Regions from separate parts of the Peribacillus sp. NPDC055009 genome, predicted to be linked through region 1. Evidence: riboswitches for the same ligand, from Rfam matches in the RefSeq annotation. Region 1 holds a riboswitch; each other region holds the start of a gene.
The links. A riboswitch is a leader RNA that binds a small molecule or an ion and turns the genes downstream of it on or off. The one in region 1 is predicted to bind glycine.
Positions count from the first base shown of each region.

Region 1 (5,435 bases):
CATTAAAAAGAAATAGTGTTCAACCATCAAAATTTATTCGTTTTTCGCTTGCAGGTGAGGTTAGGAATCTAACTTTCTCCTGCAAGCTTTTTATTTGGGTAAACAAAAATCCTTCATACTTGAGCTGGAAGGTTAAGGGACAGGGAGATTTACAGCCCTTCTTCAAAAATATAAGAAAGCACCTTCATGGCTTGGTTCACGGATTCGACCGTGACACTCGCCTTTTCCGATAATTCCTTTAAAGCATGGTGATGGGATTCCGGGCGAATCAAAATAAGCGGTTTACCCAGGGAAACGGCGGTGCTTGCGTCCATGGCAGTATTCCACTGTTTATATTTCTCACCAAACAGGGCGACGACAAGATCGGCTTTTTTCATCAAAAGACCTGTCCGTAAATTATTGATTTGGGAAGCGGCCGCATCCTTCAGGATAGGATTCGGCTGTTCCCCGAGGATATCTTCACCGATATTATCGGAGCGTTCATGATTTTCCATCGGGCCGACGAATTCTAAAGGAAGCTTCAGTGCAGCGGCCTTATCTCTCAACTCGCTTCTCCAATTTGAATGGATCTCCCCAGCAAGATACACGATTAACTTCATTGTTTTCCTCCTCGATAATAAAATTGCTTTCATTGTACCATGTTTTTTAGAAAATGGATGAATTCCGTAAATAAGGATAATATTATCCATATGGTAGTAAAAGAGACGGCTGGAGGAATGACGATGGCTTTATCGAATAAGAATTTTCTTGTTTTCCTGTTGATAAGCAGCTTGATCGTGGGCTGCTCAGGTATCGAAAGACAAACCGAAAAGGCAATGAAGGCTGCTGAAGTGGCTTTTCGTGACGATGAAAAACAGCCTAATCAAGAGGCAGGCCTAATTCAGGTCTATCTGCCAAACGATTTTAAAGTAGTGGAAGAACATGATAATAATTTGATTTTACAAAAAGGTGATAAGATTTATATATTATTTGTCAATCCGAATGAAAAAGAAGACAGCTCCGTGTTATATTTGGCCATAAAGGAACAAGAGGATCAATTTGAAGTACTGCATTCTTTTCAAACCGATGATAAATTCGGCTTTATTTCGATTAAAGAGATACCGAAAGAAAAGTATGAGCTTGCAGTGGGGATCGGCGGAGTGAAGCTGACAACCGAAACGGATAAAGACCAATTAAAAACCGATGCAAAACAAATGATGGAAATCGTTTCATCCGTGCCCCAGAAATAAGAGGACCAGTGACTTTCAACCGATCCGTATTAATGGTTGATTCCTGGAGACTCTGGTATGATGGGATTATAAAAAATAAGGTGTCATTTAGAGCAGGAGGAATATACAAATGGAAAAATTACAAACAGTAGAGCAATATGATGCATTTAAAAATGAAGGCAAACATATCTTTCTTTTTTCAGCAACATGGTGTGGAGATTGCCGTGTAATCGAACCGATAATGCCGGAGATTGAAACGAAATTTCCTGACTTTACATTCATTTATGTGGACCGTGATGAATTCATCGATGTGTGTGCGGCTAATGATGTATTCGGTATACCAAGTTTCATTGCGTATGATAATGGCAAGGAGCTAGGCAGATTTGTGAGCAAGGATCGCAAAACGCAAGAACAAATTGAGGAATTCATTCAATCACTATAATCAATTTCCCCTTCTCGCTGGGGATTTTTCAATGAAGAGGAGGGTCCGTCATGAAAATGGACAGCACGAAGCTGAAAAATATCTTGAAGGAGCGTTTAAAAGATGAGAATCGCTCATTCAAATTCGATAGCCAGCAAGATACGTTACGGGTGGAAAATGTGAAGACCGGGAAGGGGATTACCATCGAGTTGCCTCCTGTGCTTGCTAACTATGAAAACGTACAGGAAAAGGCCATCGATGAAATTACCTATTACGTGGAAGAGGCCCTGAATGTGATGGGGGAAGAACACAGTATGGAAGGCAAGGAGAAATTCATTTTCCCAGTCATCCGCTCGACCTCCTTTCCAATGGAATCCGAAGAAGGAAATCCGTTTTTATTCGATGAGCATACGGCTGAAACCCGGGTTTTTTATGCCCTTGATTTAGGGAAAACCTACCGTCTTATAGATGAAAAGATGATTCAACGGGAAAATTGGCAGGGTGACAGGATCCGTGAAATTGCCCTATTCAATGCCCGTTCCCTCACCACTGAAATGAAGTCGGATATCGTTGCAGGTAATGCATTTTATTTTTTGAACACGAATGATGGATATGATGCCAGCAGGATTTTAAATGAATCATGGCTTCGGGAAATGAAGGACAAGATCGAGGGAACCATGGCTGTGGCCATTCCCCATCAGGATGTCATCATCATTGCCGATGTGAAGAATGATACGGGCTATGATATTCTTGCGCAAATGGCGATGAGCTTCTTTGCCAGCGGTCATGTTCCGATAACGGCTCTATCATTCCTTTACGAAGAAAATGAGTTGGAGCCCATCTTCATTATGGGTAAAAACAAAAAGCCTGAACAATAATGAATCACAAAAGGACCGTGTCAGCATCTGGCAGCGGTCCTTTTAAAGTTTAATAGAGTTTATAACTCAGAGTTGATATTTATTTTTTAATCGGCGATAATATAATTGGAATATTTTGAGAATATAAAAAGAACAAGCGGATGAACGTTGTGGGAGAGTGCAGCATTGAGCCACTGAAGGAGCAAGTCCCAAAAAGATCCCTTGGAGCAAATCTCTCAGGTAAATGGAACCGCAGCTGGACGCAGCTCTGGAGAGTGCGCAGGAAGCAGTATGCCACCAAAGGGGAAATCTCCATGACCAAAAATGGAGCTAAACTCTCAGGTGAAAAGGACAGAGAAGGGGAGCGGTAAGTTTACGCAATCCTTCTCTGCCCTTTTTTAATTGGCACTTTGCATCGGAAGGCATGCAGCGAACATGGAACTACTAATATGCTCAACTTGAAATAAGGGGGAGAATAAACGTGAACGTGAAAAGCAAATTAATGAACATGCTGGAAGCCCGTAAAGGGGAAATGGTTCAAATCCGCCGTCATTTACACGAGAACCCGGAACTATCCTTCAAAGAAGAGAAAACGGCACAATATATCATTGATTTTTATAAGGGTAAGGATATGTCGATTCAAACGAATGTAGGAAATGGATTAGGGATCATCGTAACGATCGAAGGCGGAAAACCTGGGAAAACGATAGGTCTCCGTGCGGATTTCGATGCGTTGCCGATTAAAGAAGAAGCGGATGTCCCGTTCCGTTCAAAAAATGAAGGTGTCATGCATGCCTGCGGACATGATGGGCATACCGCTTATTTATTGGTTCTGGCAGACTGCATCAATGAGCTTAAAGATTCCCTATCCGGTACGATTAAAATAATCCATCAACATGCAGAAGAAACACCCCCAGGTGGAGCAAAGAGCATTATGGAATCAGGGTTTTTGGATGAACTTGATGCCGTTTTTGGAATCCACTTATTTCCGTCCCATCCTGCAGGGGTTGCCGGGTATCACGGCGGCTATTCGATGGCTGGACGGACCTATTTCAAGCTGGCGATTAAGGGTGTAGGCGGCCATGGTTCGTCCCCGCATATGGCCAATGATGCCATTGTGGCAGGCGCCCATTTCGTGACAGCCGTACAAACCGTGATCAGCCGCCGCTTGAACCCTTTTGATATGGGCGTGGTCACAATCGGCTCCTTCGATGGAAAAGGAAGCTTTAATGTCATTAAAGATCGTATAGAAATTGAAGGGGATGTTCGTTATATGACAGCAGAGACCCAACAGCTGATCGATAGGGAAATCCACCGCATCGTTAAAGGGATAGAAACGGAATTTGATGTTCAGTGCGAACTAACATATGTGCCTGATTATCCTCCGTTATATAATGACCCTGAATTGACTGGATTCGTGAAAAATAGTCTGGAAAGCATGAAAGACAAAGATATTAAAAAGGTTATGGAATTTCCGGTTTTCTCTGGTTCAGAGGATTTTTCGTATTATGCAGAAAAGATTCCTGGCTGCTTCTTTTACATTGGCTGCAAACCAAAAGGGGTGGAGAAGGCATATTTCAATCACCATCCCAAATTCGACATTGATGAAGATGCCCTTTTGATCGCATCCAAATCAGTGGCCCAAGTTGTATGCGATTTTTATGAATGGGAATAGTTCCATTGGTATATTTGTTTGCAAAAAAGTGCAGAAACCCACAAAACACCGTTCGGTATTAACGAACGGTGTTTTATGGGTTTCAGGATGCCACCGGAGGTTTCGTGAAGGATGCTTCAATGAATTGACCAGTCTGCTTCTTGCGCGGCATGAAAACTTAATCTCTTTGTAAACGCGATTTAACAGCGGTGTTTTATTTAAATAGTAGACTAAGGGCTAATGTTATTTCACGAAGTGCAGGTTTAAACTCATACCAGAAGGGGTTTAATAGGGTAGGAGTTCTGCGAAATACGTTAAGTTAGTAAGAGTGCGATAAAAAAATAGATACTAATCCCAATTTAGCTTAAATTTTCTCGATATTTTTAAAATAACTGGTAGAATTAGTTACATAACTACAGATGTAGAAAGAGTGATAGTTTTGAAATGGCTAAATAAGATGAAAAAATGGTTCCAAGCAGAGGAAATTATTGAAATTGAAGAGATTATTATAGATGAACCGCTTGATGAAGAGACATTAAGGAAAATGGATTTTTCAAAGCTTGCAAAGTCAAAGGAAGAAGAAATAAAGGTTTACAATCAAAAAGTGGAAAAAATGTCGCAGACGCCAGACCCTGATACGAAAATCCTGTTTCAATATCCAAAAGGGCAGTTCAAGTTTCCGCTCATTCCAGATCGTGAACAGAGCAAAAGAAAGCCTAGGGAAAGAAACAGGGAAGATCATGAACCAAAAAAGGGGAGCGCGGCCAAAGAAACAAGAAGGCCTGTGAGGGATCCTGAACCAAAACGGAGAAACTTCGAACGGGAGGAAGTCTCAAAAATAGTCCCTTCAAATACTCCATTCCGTCCGACGGAAATCCCTTCACCCATTTATGGGTTCCGTCGTCCGGAAAAAAAAACAGTCGTTTCTGAAGAAATTGTCGAATATGAATTAGAAAGCAAAATGCCCGTCCTAAAAAAGGAAGAACCCGATATCGGGATTCCAGCATCGATTCCTGAAATCCCAAAAGAAGTGTCACATGAGGAATTGACGACAGAACCATCCGTTCTTATACCGGAACAAGCGGAAGAAAAACTGGAAGATTCAGAGATACCCGCTTTCTTTCGCAGGAATTCCATTGAGACACTGCCAGAACAAGCAGTAATCGAGCCCAACATAATTGAGCCTGCGGTGGAAAAAGAGGCTATTGAACAGGACGAAGTAGAATTTGGACGCGAAGTCGCTGTATCCATCATGGAACAGACGGACGACACACCGCCTGAAGCGATATCGGTTC
Region 1 covers NZ_JBSGVZ010000001.1:471,163-476,597, forward strand. Annotated here, with positions in the region: gene ACWF5P_RS02385 (AraC family transcriptional regulator) at 1-16, shown strand, start outside; gene ACWF5P_RS02390 (YtoQ family protein) at 150-599, opposite strand; gene ACWF5P_RS02395 (hypothetical protein) at 723-1,229, shown strand; gene ACWF5P_RS02400 (thioredoxin family protein) at 1,339-1,650, shown strand; gene ACWF5P_RS02405 (DUF1444 domain-containing protein) at 1,701-2,507, shown strand; glycine riboswitch at 2,745-2,851, shown strand; gene ACWF5P_RS02410 (amidohydrolase) at 2,974-4,161, shown strand; gene ACWF5P_RS02415 (DNA translocase FtsK) at 4,580-5,435, shown strand, end outside.

Region 2 (5,435 bases), on a different contig from region 1:
CAATGAGGTCCACCGAATGCCGCTGGAATGCCGAATGGCTGAGCATCCCCCGTTACGATATCTGCACCGAGTGCACCAGGGGATGTCAAAGCTCCCAATGCAAGCGGATTACTGGAAACGATAAACATGGATTTGACGCCATGAATGATTTCTTCCATTTCCTTCAATGACTCGATCCGACCAAAAAAGTTCGGATATTGCACGATCACTCCTGCAATGTCCTCATTCGCCAATTCCTTTAAAGCAGCTAAGTCCGTCACACCGTCTTTATAAGGAATTTCGATCACTTCCACGCGTTGCCCTTTCGCATAAGTTTTCACGACTTCTCTTGATTCAGGATGAACGGTTCCTGAAATGAGAATCTTCTTGCGGCGTGTCTGTCCTGAAGCAAGCATGGCTGCTTCAGCCAGCGCTGTCCCGCCGTCATACATGGAGGAGTTAGCCACATCCATGCCCGTCAATTCACATATCATCGTTTGATATTCAAAGATTGCTTGAAGCTCTCCCTGTGAAATTTCAGGCTGATAGGGTGTATAAGCCGTGTAAAATTCAGAACGGGATAGAACATGATCGACGATGACCGGTGCATAATGGTCATAGACACCCGCACCAAGGAAGGAAGCATAGTTTTTAAGATCCGCATTCTTGGCAGCAAGCCTTGATAATTCTTTCATTAATGCTGGTTCCGATTTAGCAGGCTTGATATCATATTCTCCTTGAAAACGAACGCTCTCAGGGATATCATTGAAAAGTTCTTCAGCAGTGGATACCCCTATCGCTTTCAGCATTTCTTGTTTATCTTGCTCTGTCATGGGTAAATAACGATGTTTCATCTAATGACCATTCCCCTCTATTTACGTGGTTTTTTATAAAAAGGTGTTTGTATTATAACGGCTTTCAAACGTTTGGAACGGATCTCCACTTCGACTTCCGCATCCAGCACTGAAAATTCCTTATCGATAAGTACCAAACCCACGTTTTTCTTCAACGTTGGTGATTGGGTACCGGTCGTGACCTCGCCAATGACTTTATCACCGCTGTAGACCTTATACCCATGACGTGGAATGCCACGGTCTATCATTTCAATTCCCACAAGCTTGCGAGGAGCTCCTTTCTCCTTTTGCTCAGCAAGAACGGCTTTCCCGAAAAAATCAACTTCCTTATCGACTTTTACTGCAAAACCAATCCCGGCTTCTATCGGGGTGATGTCTGCTGAAAGCTCCTGCCCATACAACGGCAGTTTCGCTTCAAAACGCAGGGTATCACGAGCACCTAATCCAATCGGCTGAACTCCCTCTTCGTTTCCGGCATCCATAATCGCCTTCCAAAGGGCTGGACCATTTTCACTGTCACTATATATCTCAAAGCCATCCTCACCAGTGTATCCAGTACGGGATACCATCGTGGAGATACCGTTAATCATGACATTTTCCTTGAACTTGAAAAATCCAATTTCACTTAAAGCAGTATTTCCCGATAGTTTTTGTAAAATCTTCTCTGCAGCTGGCCCTTGAAGTGCCAGCTGTGTATAGTCACTAGATACATTCTTGATTTGGACATCTTCCGATAAATGAGCTTGCAGCCAATTGAAATCTTTTTCTGTGTTCGCTGCATTGACCACGAGCAGATAGTCATCCTCAGACCTTTTATACACGATTAGATCATCAACCGTGCCTCCGTTTTCATAACACATGGCGGAATATTGGGCACCGCCCTGTTTCAGCTTTGATATATCATTAGTCAGCATCTTTTGTAAAAAGGAAAGGCTCCCAGGACCCTTAACATCGACTTCACCCATATGGGAAACATCGAATAACCCAGCTTTTGTACGTACGGCTTCATGTTCGTCCTTTATACCCGAAAATTGGACAGGAAGTTCCCAGCCGCCAAAATCAATCGTTTTACCTCCGTATTCACGATAAACCTCAAATAGTGGTGTTCTTTTTAAATCGGTCAAAAAATGACCCCCTTCAGATTTTTTTAAATTAATTGGCTTCATTATCAAAAGCTTCTTGTCATTACGCATCAGATATATCCTGATTCATGATGTGAAAAAAGCACAAAAAAGGACAGAGAAAGCCCGTTTGAGCTTTTTCTCTGTCCTGAAACCTGAAAGTTTACCTATGTAATAGGTTTTCCCCTTTGGTGGCCGTCCCAAAACGGACGGCGCTCTCCAGAGTTGCGTCCAATAAGAGTTCTTTTGCCTGAGAGATTCACTGCTAAGTTTGCTCCTTCGGCGCTACATCCGTAGTCTCTCCCCTTATCTTCACCCGCATATAAATGGTCTACCAATGAAAGGAAGCGAATAAGCCACCAAACATCGGTAAAACCTCTGAGCATCGTGGAATGCATTCTCTGCCAATTCTCCTGAAACCTCAGAAACCGTTTGATTGGTCTCCTTCAGTAATCTTGGATAAATTAGAAGCCTATAGCCCATACTAAGAAAACGCGAACTGCAAAATCGATGTACAAAGATTCTTTGTAGCGTTGGGAAATTGGAATTTTCTAAATATACTTATATCCTACCCTAAGAAACTTATCTCTGCAATATCTTTTGAAGAGAAATATTTTTCTTACTTCACATATGAAATGTTCGGGTTTTGACCTTTTATTAAGGAAAATATGATTTAAGAGGGAGTTATTTCTATGAAAATCAATATATCCTTTAATTCTGAATGGAATGACGAGTTTCTGCAAAAGATGGAAAATGACGGTCCATGGGGAAACTGGGAGCTTTATAAGCTCGCGGTTCAAATGGAGGAAAATCTTATCATCCCTGATTTTGAAGGTTTACAGGCGCCCAAGCACCTTCCGCAGTTAACCCCACTTCCCCATCAATTGGAAGCAGCCAAGCAAGTGGTGGAAAAGATGAATGGAAAGGCCATTTTAGCTGATGAGGTAGGGCTCGGAAAAACAATTGAAGCTGGATTGATCCTAAAAGAGTATATGATTAGGGGCCTTGTAAAAAAAGTTTTGATCCTTGTTCCGGCTTCCCTTGTCACACAATGGGCTTTTGAATTGAATACCAAGTTTCATATACCGGCAGTCGTTCAGAGAAAAAGCTATGTTTGGGACTCCTGTGATGTGGTCATTTCATCCATTGATACAGCGAAACGAGCTCCACATCGAGATATCATTTTCAAGCAGGAATACGACTTCATCATTATTGATGAAGCTCATAAACTTAAAAATAATAAGACGAAGAACTATGAATTCGTCCAAAATCTGAAAAAGAAATTTTGTTTACTCCTGACAGCCACTCCGATTCAAAATAAAGTCGAGGAAATTTTCCACCTCGTTTCGTTATTGAAACCAGGCCACTTGGGAAATGCCTCACTTTTTTCAGAAAAGTATAAAGGGAAAGGCCGGAACATAATTGAAGATGAACACCTAAAGGAACTTGTCAACACTGTCATGATTCGAAACCGGCGGGCCGATACTGGCATTGAATGGACAAAACGGCATGTGGAGACCATCACCATTGAATTTTCTCCAACGGAACAAGCATTGTACGATGCTGTTTCCAAATTCAAACCTATTTCGGATGGTTCTAAAGGAAGCGCCTTTTCGGCTCTCACTCTCCAAAGGGAAGCATGCAGCAGCAGAGAGGCGGTCTTTTATACATTAAAGAATATGAAAAATAAATATGATCAGCCTTCCCCTGACTTTTTGGCAAAGCTTGATGATTTATTTTCTAAAGTGAATGAAACGGTTCAGAACTCAAAGGCTGAAAAAGCTTTGGAACTGATCAAGAAAATTGATGATAAAGTCATTATCTTTACCGAATACCGGGCGACTCAGCTATATCTACAATGGTATCTACAGCAGAATGGAATTTCTTCAGTTCCTTTCCGAGGCGGTTTTAAGCGCGGAAAGAAAGACTGGATGCGAGAATTATTCCAAAAAAATATACAGGTATTGATTGCAACAGAAGCTGGCGGGGAAGGGATAAACCTTCAGTTTTGCCATCACTTGATTAATTTTGACCTGCCATGGAACCCGATGAGGCTCGAACAGAGAATCGGACGGATACACCGCCTTGGTCAGGAAGAAGATGTGATGATTTATAACTTTGCCACGAAAAATACAGTGGAAGAACATATTCTAAAGTTACTATATGAAAAAATAAATTTATTCGAGAAAGTAATCGGCGAATTGGATGATATTCTAACCAAACTGGATATTAACAACATTGAAGAATATTTGATTGATGTAGTCGGTGAATCCAAAACAGAGGGCGAAATGAAAATCAAGATGGATAATTTTTCATCGTTAATCCAATTCGCCCAATCAATGAAGGAAGGTGAGGTTCATGCAGCAACGGGAAATTCATGATTTTTTAATAACTTACTTTAAAGCCAATGATTGTGAAATACTGGATAATGCACCAACCCACCTTACAGTCCAATTGACGATTGATATGGATAAAGAATTAATGAACAGACCCTTTTATTGGCATTATCTAGAAAAAACAGGCGGCGTTCCAAACCCAGCACAGATGACTTTCATTACCGATCCAGAACTAGCTCCATCCGATTTAAAGGGAGAAATGATTCATTTTGGCTCCCCTCGCCTTCACCAGATTATTCAATCTACCAAAAAGCTGGCAGGATATACTAGACTTTTTGAGGATACCCCTCCATCAAAAGGGGGAAATAATCCTTTGTTTCCTTGGCTGACCCTGAATGTGAAAATATCCTATCAATGCGATCGTAAAAAGGATACCTTCATGTCGATCGGTTTGAATTTAATCTCAGGTGAGATCATGGAAAGGTTTCACCATCGGGTTTTACCGATAAAGGTCACCCCCAAAATACCGGATTACTCCTTTACGCTTTCACCGCTCATAATGCCCAAGAGCGGATTGGCAAGACTGGATACATACATCAGGACCAGTTTCGAGGATGATGACCATTCCTGGGCAGAGGAAGCAATGCTTCGCTGGCAGAATGACTTGAATTTATTGGAGCATTTTTACAAGGATATGGAAGAAAAAAGTGAGAGCTATTTTACCGAAAAAGATGCCTTAAAAGCTCAATATGAACCCAACATCCGAATATCCATCATCAACGGAGGGTTATTTTACCTTTCTGATAGGGCATTGGGATAAGTAAGAACAATAAAAAAACAGATGCCCTAAATTCAGGACATCTGTTTTATTTTTTGATATTTTTCCTTACGAACATCGACAAAGCAAAAGGGACAATGCCAAACCAATGGGACATACCATGATTTTTATCCTCTTTTCTGTGACGGCGCTTTTCTTTTCGTTCTTTTTTCGTCAGATTAAAATACTCGACAAGCTGCTGAGTCAGATATTTAATATAAGCGTTTGTAGACATATAAAATAATCACCCTATGCAAAGTATGCCCCGTTTACGCAGCTTTTATTCCTTTGCTTGTTCCCTGAACACGTGTACCTGACTTAAAAGAAT
Region 2 covers NZ_JBSGVZ010000004.1:167,511-172,945, reverse strand. Annotated here, with positions in the region: gene gcvPA (aminomethyl-transferring glycine dehydrogenase subunit GcvPA) at 1-833, opposite strand, end outside; gene gcvT (glycine cleavage system aminomethyltransferase GcvT) at 851-1,957, opposite strand; glycine riboswitch at 2,096-2,179, opposite strand; glycine riboswitch at 2,183-2,270, opposite strand; gene ACWF5P_RS09105 (DEAD/DEAH box helicase) at 2,647-4,335, shown strand; gene ACWF5P_RS09100 (YqhG family protein) at 4,313-5,110, shown strand; gene ACWF5P_RS09095 (YqzE family protein) at 5,157-5,342, opposite strand.
Region 2: it holds a riboswitch for glycine, as region 1 does, so the genes downstream of both, gcvT (glycine cleavage system aminomethyltransferase GcvT) here and ACWF5P_RS02410 (amidohydrolase) in region 1, are expected to answer to the same signal.

Region 3 (5,435 bases), on a different contig from region 1:
TTTAACTTCCCGAAGCCGCTTGAAATTTTCTCCATAGTACGCAGTTGGCCAATCTTCGATGAGGATATCCGGCCAATTCACGTAGTCACCTGTAGTATATGGTGACAATGCGCATTTAAGTTCTTTGATCCACTGGATGTTTTGCCGCTCTTCTTCTGGATTCGTCCATGTAGCCAGATACTCCTGGGCGATGATGGCATCCCGATAATAAAAAGCCGTTTCATTTGGGGACACACGGCCAACTGCCCCTCCTAGGGATTGGTGCCAAATGGCTGCATTTTCATTTGGAGCGTTTTCCAGAAAATGCTTCATCGTCAAGATTGCTTGCCGTTGAAAAGGTTTTTCAATGAAGGACCCCGACCGCTTGCGATGGGCCGGTCGATTTCCACTTGGATCATTAAAGAATTGCACAGCATCAATATACGGGACTTCCTTTATCATGATATTTGTTGGAAAACCCGCTCTCGTCAAAGGCTTTAGAAGCTGCTGCAACCTATATGATGGCCCAACAAATTCACCTTGAGCGATAATTTGGTTTACTTCCTTTGACTTGAATTCGATTTCTGAAGTTAAACACTCTTCAACTTGGGGGGCCCAATCCTGCCAGGCTTCAAACACCGCTTCAAAATCTTCCCATCCCCATGTGACGGAGAAAATCGATACCCTTGATACGGGGTGTACCCGAAAGGTAAGAGAAGTGACTATGCCAAAGTTTCCCCCTCCACCCCCGCAGCATGCCCAAAATAAATCACTATTAATTTTCCTATTTGCTTTAATAAGTTTGGCGCCCCTCTTTCCGCACGCCCTTACCATTTCTATTTCAAGCAAATTGTCACAAGTAAGTCCAAAGCGTCTCGATAACATGCCTATTCCACCGCCGAGCGTAAGGCCTACAAGACCAACACCGCTTTCGGTTCCAGCCGGAATCGTCGTGCCATACTTCCATAGCGTATTATATACTTGACCTAAATCAGCTCCGGCTTCGATTTTTGCAATCATTTTTTCACGGTTGACCTTGATATTGTACATTTCACTTATATCAATGATTAGACCGCCATTCACTAATGAAAAATTTTCATAACTATGCCTGCCGCTCCTAACCCGGAAAGGTGTATGATTTTCCCGGGCCCACTTCAATGAATTCAATACATCATTGGAATTCTGGCAAAACACAATGACCTTTGGAAATTTAGAAAAACTTAAGTTATTATTTATCCTGGCCTGCTCATACTCAGCATCATTAGGTGTAACGACCCGCCCGGTAAGTTTTGTTCTTTCCAAAATATAACCCCTTCCTCGGGTAAAGATGATGTTACATCCTATGAAAAAGTTGTCAGGAAGACACATTCCATAAGCGTCCCCCTGCTGGCATCCCTTGTTACGGGGACTACTAATTAGCTTTACTCGTGAGATTCGCTGATTTACTCGTTAAATTCCGCTGTTTTACTCGAGTTTCTCAGCTTCACTCGTAAGTTTCGCCATTTTACTCGTGAATTCCACCACTTCACTCCTGAATTCCAACAATCACCAAAGACAAAAAAGCCCTTCTCGAATTAAGAGAAGGGCTTTCTGATAGAGTTTCTTATCCCGAAATTTCATCATCGGATTTAACATCCAATGGTGTTCGTTTATCCATTTTCAGCATGTAATAACTTGCTACGACCAAGGCTAGGAAAACGATCCCGACAACCAAGGAAATCCGGGTACTAGGATTGATCCACATACCGACCAGCACCATCAGTAAGAAGGCAATTGTCGCATAGTTACTGTAAGGGGCCAACGGCATCTTGAACGGATGTTTCTCCATTTCAGCGGCATTTACCTTTCTGAATTTAAGCTCACTGATAAGTAAGACAAACCATGGAATCATCCCGGGTAATACACTCGCACTGTACACATAAAGGAATAATTGCGGCGGTGCAAGGTAATTCAGGATAACCCCGATGCCCAATCCTAATAGTACAGCGATCGTACAATATGCCGGCACTCCATTTTTAGATACTTTAGCAAAGACTTTTGGAGCTTGGCCATTCAATGCAAGTGTGTAAAGCATACGCCCTGCACTGAAAATCCCACTGTTGCATCCAGACATTGCCGCTGTGATTACGACAAAATTGATGATTCCTGCTGCTGCTGTGATACCTATTTTAGCAAAGGTTGAAACGAATGGGCTTCCTAAGTCATCCAGTTGATCCCAAGGGAAGACTGTCACGATGACAAATATGGCACCAATATAGAAAATTAATATACGCCATATGATTGATTGGATAGCTTTTGTTACGGTCTTCCTTGGATCTTTCGCTTCTCCGGCTGTGATGCCGATAAGCTCAACGCCTTGATAGGATGCCACGACAAGGGAAAGCGCAAAGAAGAATCCTGTCCAGCCTCCCGTAAAGAAGCCGCCATTTTCCCATAGATTCGATAATCCAATCGCATCCCCGCCATTCCCTATTCCAAAGAAGATAAGGCCTAGGCCGGCAACGATCATCAATATGATCGTTATGATTTTTATAAGCGCAAACCAGAATTCAAATTCCCCGAAGGATTTAACTGAAATGAGGTTGGCCGCCCCCAAGATGATCATGGCGACCACACCTGGTATCCAAGCCGGTAAATCCGGGAACCAATATTGCATATACAACCCAACCGCGATGATTTCGGACATTCCGACGATTACCCATTGAAACCAATTGCTCCAAGCAGTCATATAACCTGCCAAAGGATGTATATAGCTGCTCGCAAAGGTTGCAAAAGAACCTGTAGTCGGTTCTAAATAGAGCATCTCACCCATGGAACGCATGATGAAAAATATAAAAATACCTGCGATGGCATAAGCAAGCATTACAGAGGGCCCGGTCCATTTGATCGTGCTCGCCGATCCCATGAATAACCCGACACCGATGGTTCCGCCCAAAGCTATCATTTGAATGTGACGTGCTTCCAGCCCTCTCTTTAATTCCTTGTTCGACATGTTTAACTCCCCCAGATGCAATATCGGTAATGCTTTTCCATCCTTAACACGAACGACTCTCTATTAATTATTGCGGTTAGAAATGCTTTATCGAAAAAAGTATCAATAACACTTCAATTATGTTTTCTTATCTTATAATAGTAAATATTCTGTAAAAATACAATTGTATTTTTGAAATAAACAGTTACCAAATATATCTTGGCAATTTCCCTTATCTAAAAATATCATTTCAAAAAAATGATGTTCAATATTTCATAATAGTGATCATCCAAAAAACAAATTTTTCAAGTACCTTAATAAAAATTAAGACCACTATAAAACTACAGCTATTGCCGTTTTCACTTCAAAAAAAAATTGTTGACCTTCCGAAAAATAGATGATAGAATTCCAATATTATTTTATAAGCATAATGAATGATTCAGCAGTGGTAGATTATCACTGACAACATTTATTCACAACCGCATACAAGCAAGCGATGAATGCTATGGATGACACTATAGCAGGAGCAGCTTCTGGAGAGACTGTACAAGATGCAGCGCCGAAGGATTCACAATCTCAGGCAAAAGGACAGAAGAGTAACGAATGATAAAATTGTTATTCTGAACCCTTTAAGAGATTGGTATTATCCAATCTCTTTTTTTATTGTCCATTTTGTGGTTGGACTAAAAACAACAGCTTTAAAACCAATGGGAAAGGCAAGCTGGACGAAAAAATCAGTCCCTCTCTCCAAGACCATTCAGGTAAATTCATTCACTACCAAGACTATAAAAAGACGGGGGCGTAAGAATTGGCAAAACAAGAATTAAAAAGAGATTTAAAAAATAGACATGTACAACTGATCGCAATAGGAGGAACCATTGGCACCGGATTATTTTTAGGTTCCGGAAAAGCCATACAATTAGCAGGACCTTCCATTTTATTTTCCTATCTGATAATAGGGATTGCCTTGTTTTTTGTGATGAGGGCACTAGGGGAATTGCTCTTATCCAATGCAGGGTATACATCATTCACTGAATTTGCAACCGAATATGTCGGTCCATGGGCCGGCTTCGTGACAGGGTGGACATATTGGTTCTGTTGGATCATGACCGCAATGGCCGATATCATAGCTGTCGGCGTCTATATGCAATATTGGTTCGATATCCCTCAATGGATTCCGGCTCTAATATGCCTAGTCATTCTGTTAGGATTGAACCTTTTGACCGTTAAGTTATTTGGCGAATTGGAATTCTGGTTTGCCATCATTAAAGTAATCACGATCATCGCCTTGATCGTCGTGGGGATCATCCTTTTGATCATCGGCTTCAATACCAATAGCGGAACGGTTTCCCTAACGAACCTATGGAATCATGGGGGCATGTTCCCTAATGGCATTTCTGGATTCCTATTATCTTTACAGCTGGTCGTCTTCTCATTTGTCGGTGTCGAATTGGTCGGGGTTTCCGCAGCAGAAACGGCAAACCCGAGAAAGAACATTCCATCTGCCATCAATAAAATCCCTGTCCGGATTTTACTTTTCTATGTTGGTGCACTATTCGTCATTCTCTGCGTCAACCCATGGACACAACTGGATGCCACGAGCAGCCCATTTGTAGAGGTCTTTGCGTTAATCGGCATTCCTGTCGCTGCAGGGATCATCAACTTCGTCGTTTTGACATCCGCTGCTTCTGCATGCAACAGCGGTTTATTTTCAACGAGCCGAATACTTTATACGTTAAGCAGGAATGGCGAAGCCCCTGCTAAACTGGAAAAATTAAATAAACAGGCTGTTCCGAGCAATGCCTTATTAACATCCACAATCGTTGTATCAATAGGGGCATTATTAAGCAAACTGATACCTGAACAGGCATTTACCGTCGTGACGACCATCAGTGCCATCTGTTTCATATGGGTATGGAGCATTATCTTGATTTCCCATATCAAATATTCGAAAACAAGGCCTGACCTAAGAGCGAAATCGACTTTCAAGGCTCCTTTTACACCCTTTGTCAATTACGCCATATTAGGATTATTCCTGTTCATCCTTATTGTTATGCTATTCGCTGAAGCTACACGACTATCACTGCTCTTGACCCCAATCTGGTTCATACTTTTGGTAATACTATATAATTCTAGGAAAAAATATAGCTAAAGGAAATAAAGCCTTGAACTCACTATGAATTCAAGGCTTTATCTGTTTTATGAACATATCATTGTTCGGCTGTCTGCGTACAGTTGCTCAAATATATCAGGCAACTGCATTAAATTTTATATCAAAATAGTGTAAGCTAATATATATATTATCGGACCTTTTCCGTCATGTATGAATTTTTCATCCCGGTTTGGTCCACCCATCCATCAGTGGCATTGAAGAATAAACCCCCATTGGTGGACGTTTCACTTTATTTAAAACGGAGGGGTTTGTTTAATGAAGATTATATATATTCTTACTCTAGTTCCTTTTATAGGCATACTAGGATTTCTA
Region 3 covers NZ_JBSGVZ010000006.1:250,051-255,485, reverse strand. Annotated here, with positions in the region: gene ACWF5P_RS12415 (FAD-binding protein) at 1-1,281, opposite strand, end outside; gene ACWF5P_RS12410 (amino acid permease) at 1,583-2,971, opposite strand; glycine riboswitch at 3,474-3,552, shown strand; gene ACWF5P_RS12405 (amino acid permease) at 3,759-5,102, shown strand; gene ACWF5P_RS12400 (DUF3311 domain-containing protein) at 5,379-5,435, shown strand, end outside.
Region 3: it holds a riboswitch for glycine, as region 1 does, so the genes downstream of both, ACWF5P_RS12405 (amino acid permease) here and ACWF5P_RS02410 (amidohydrolase) in region 1, are expected to answer to the same signal.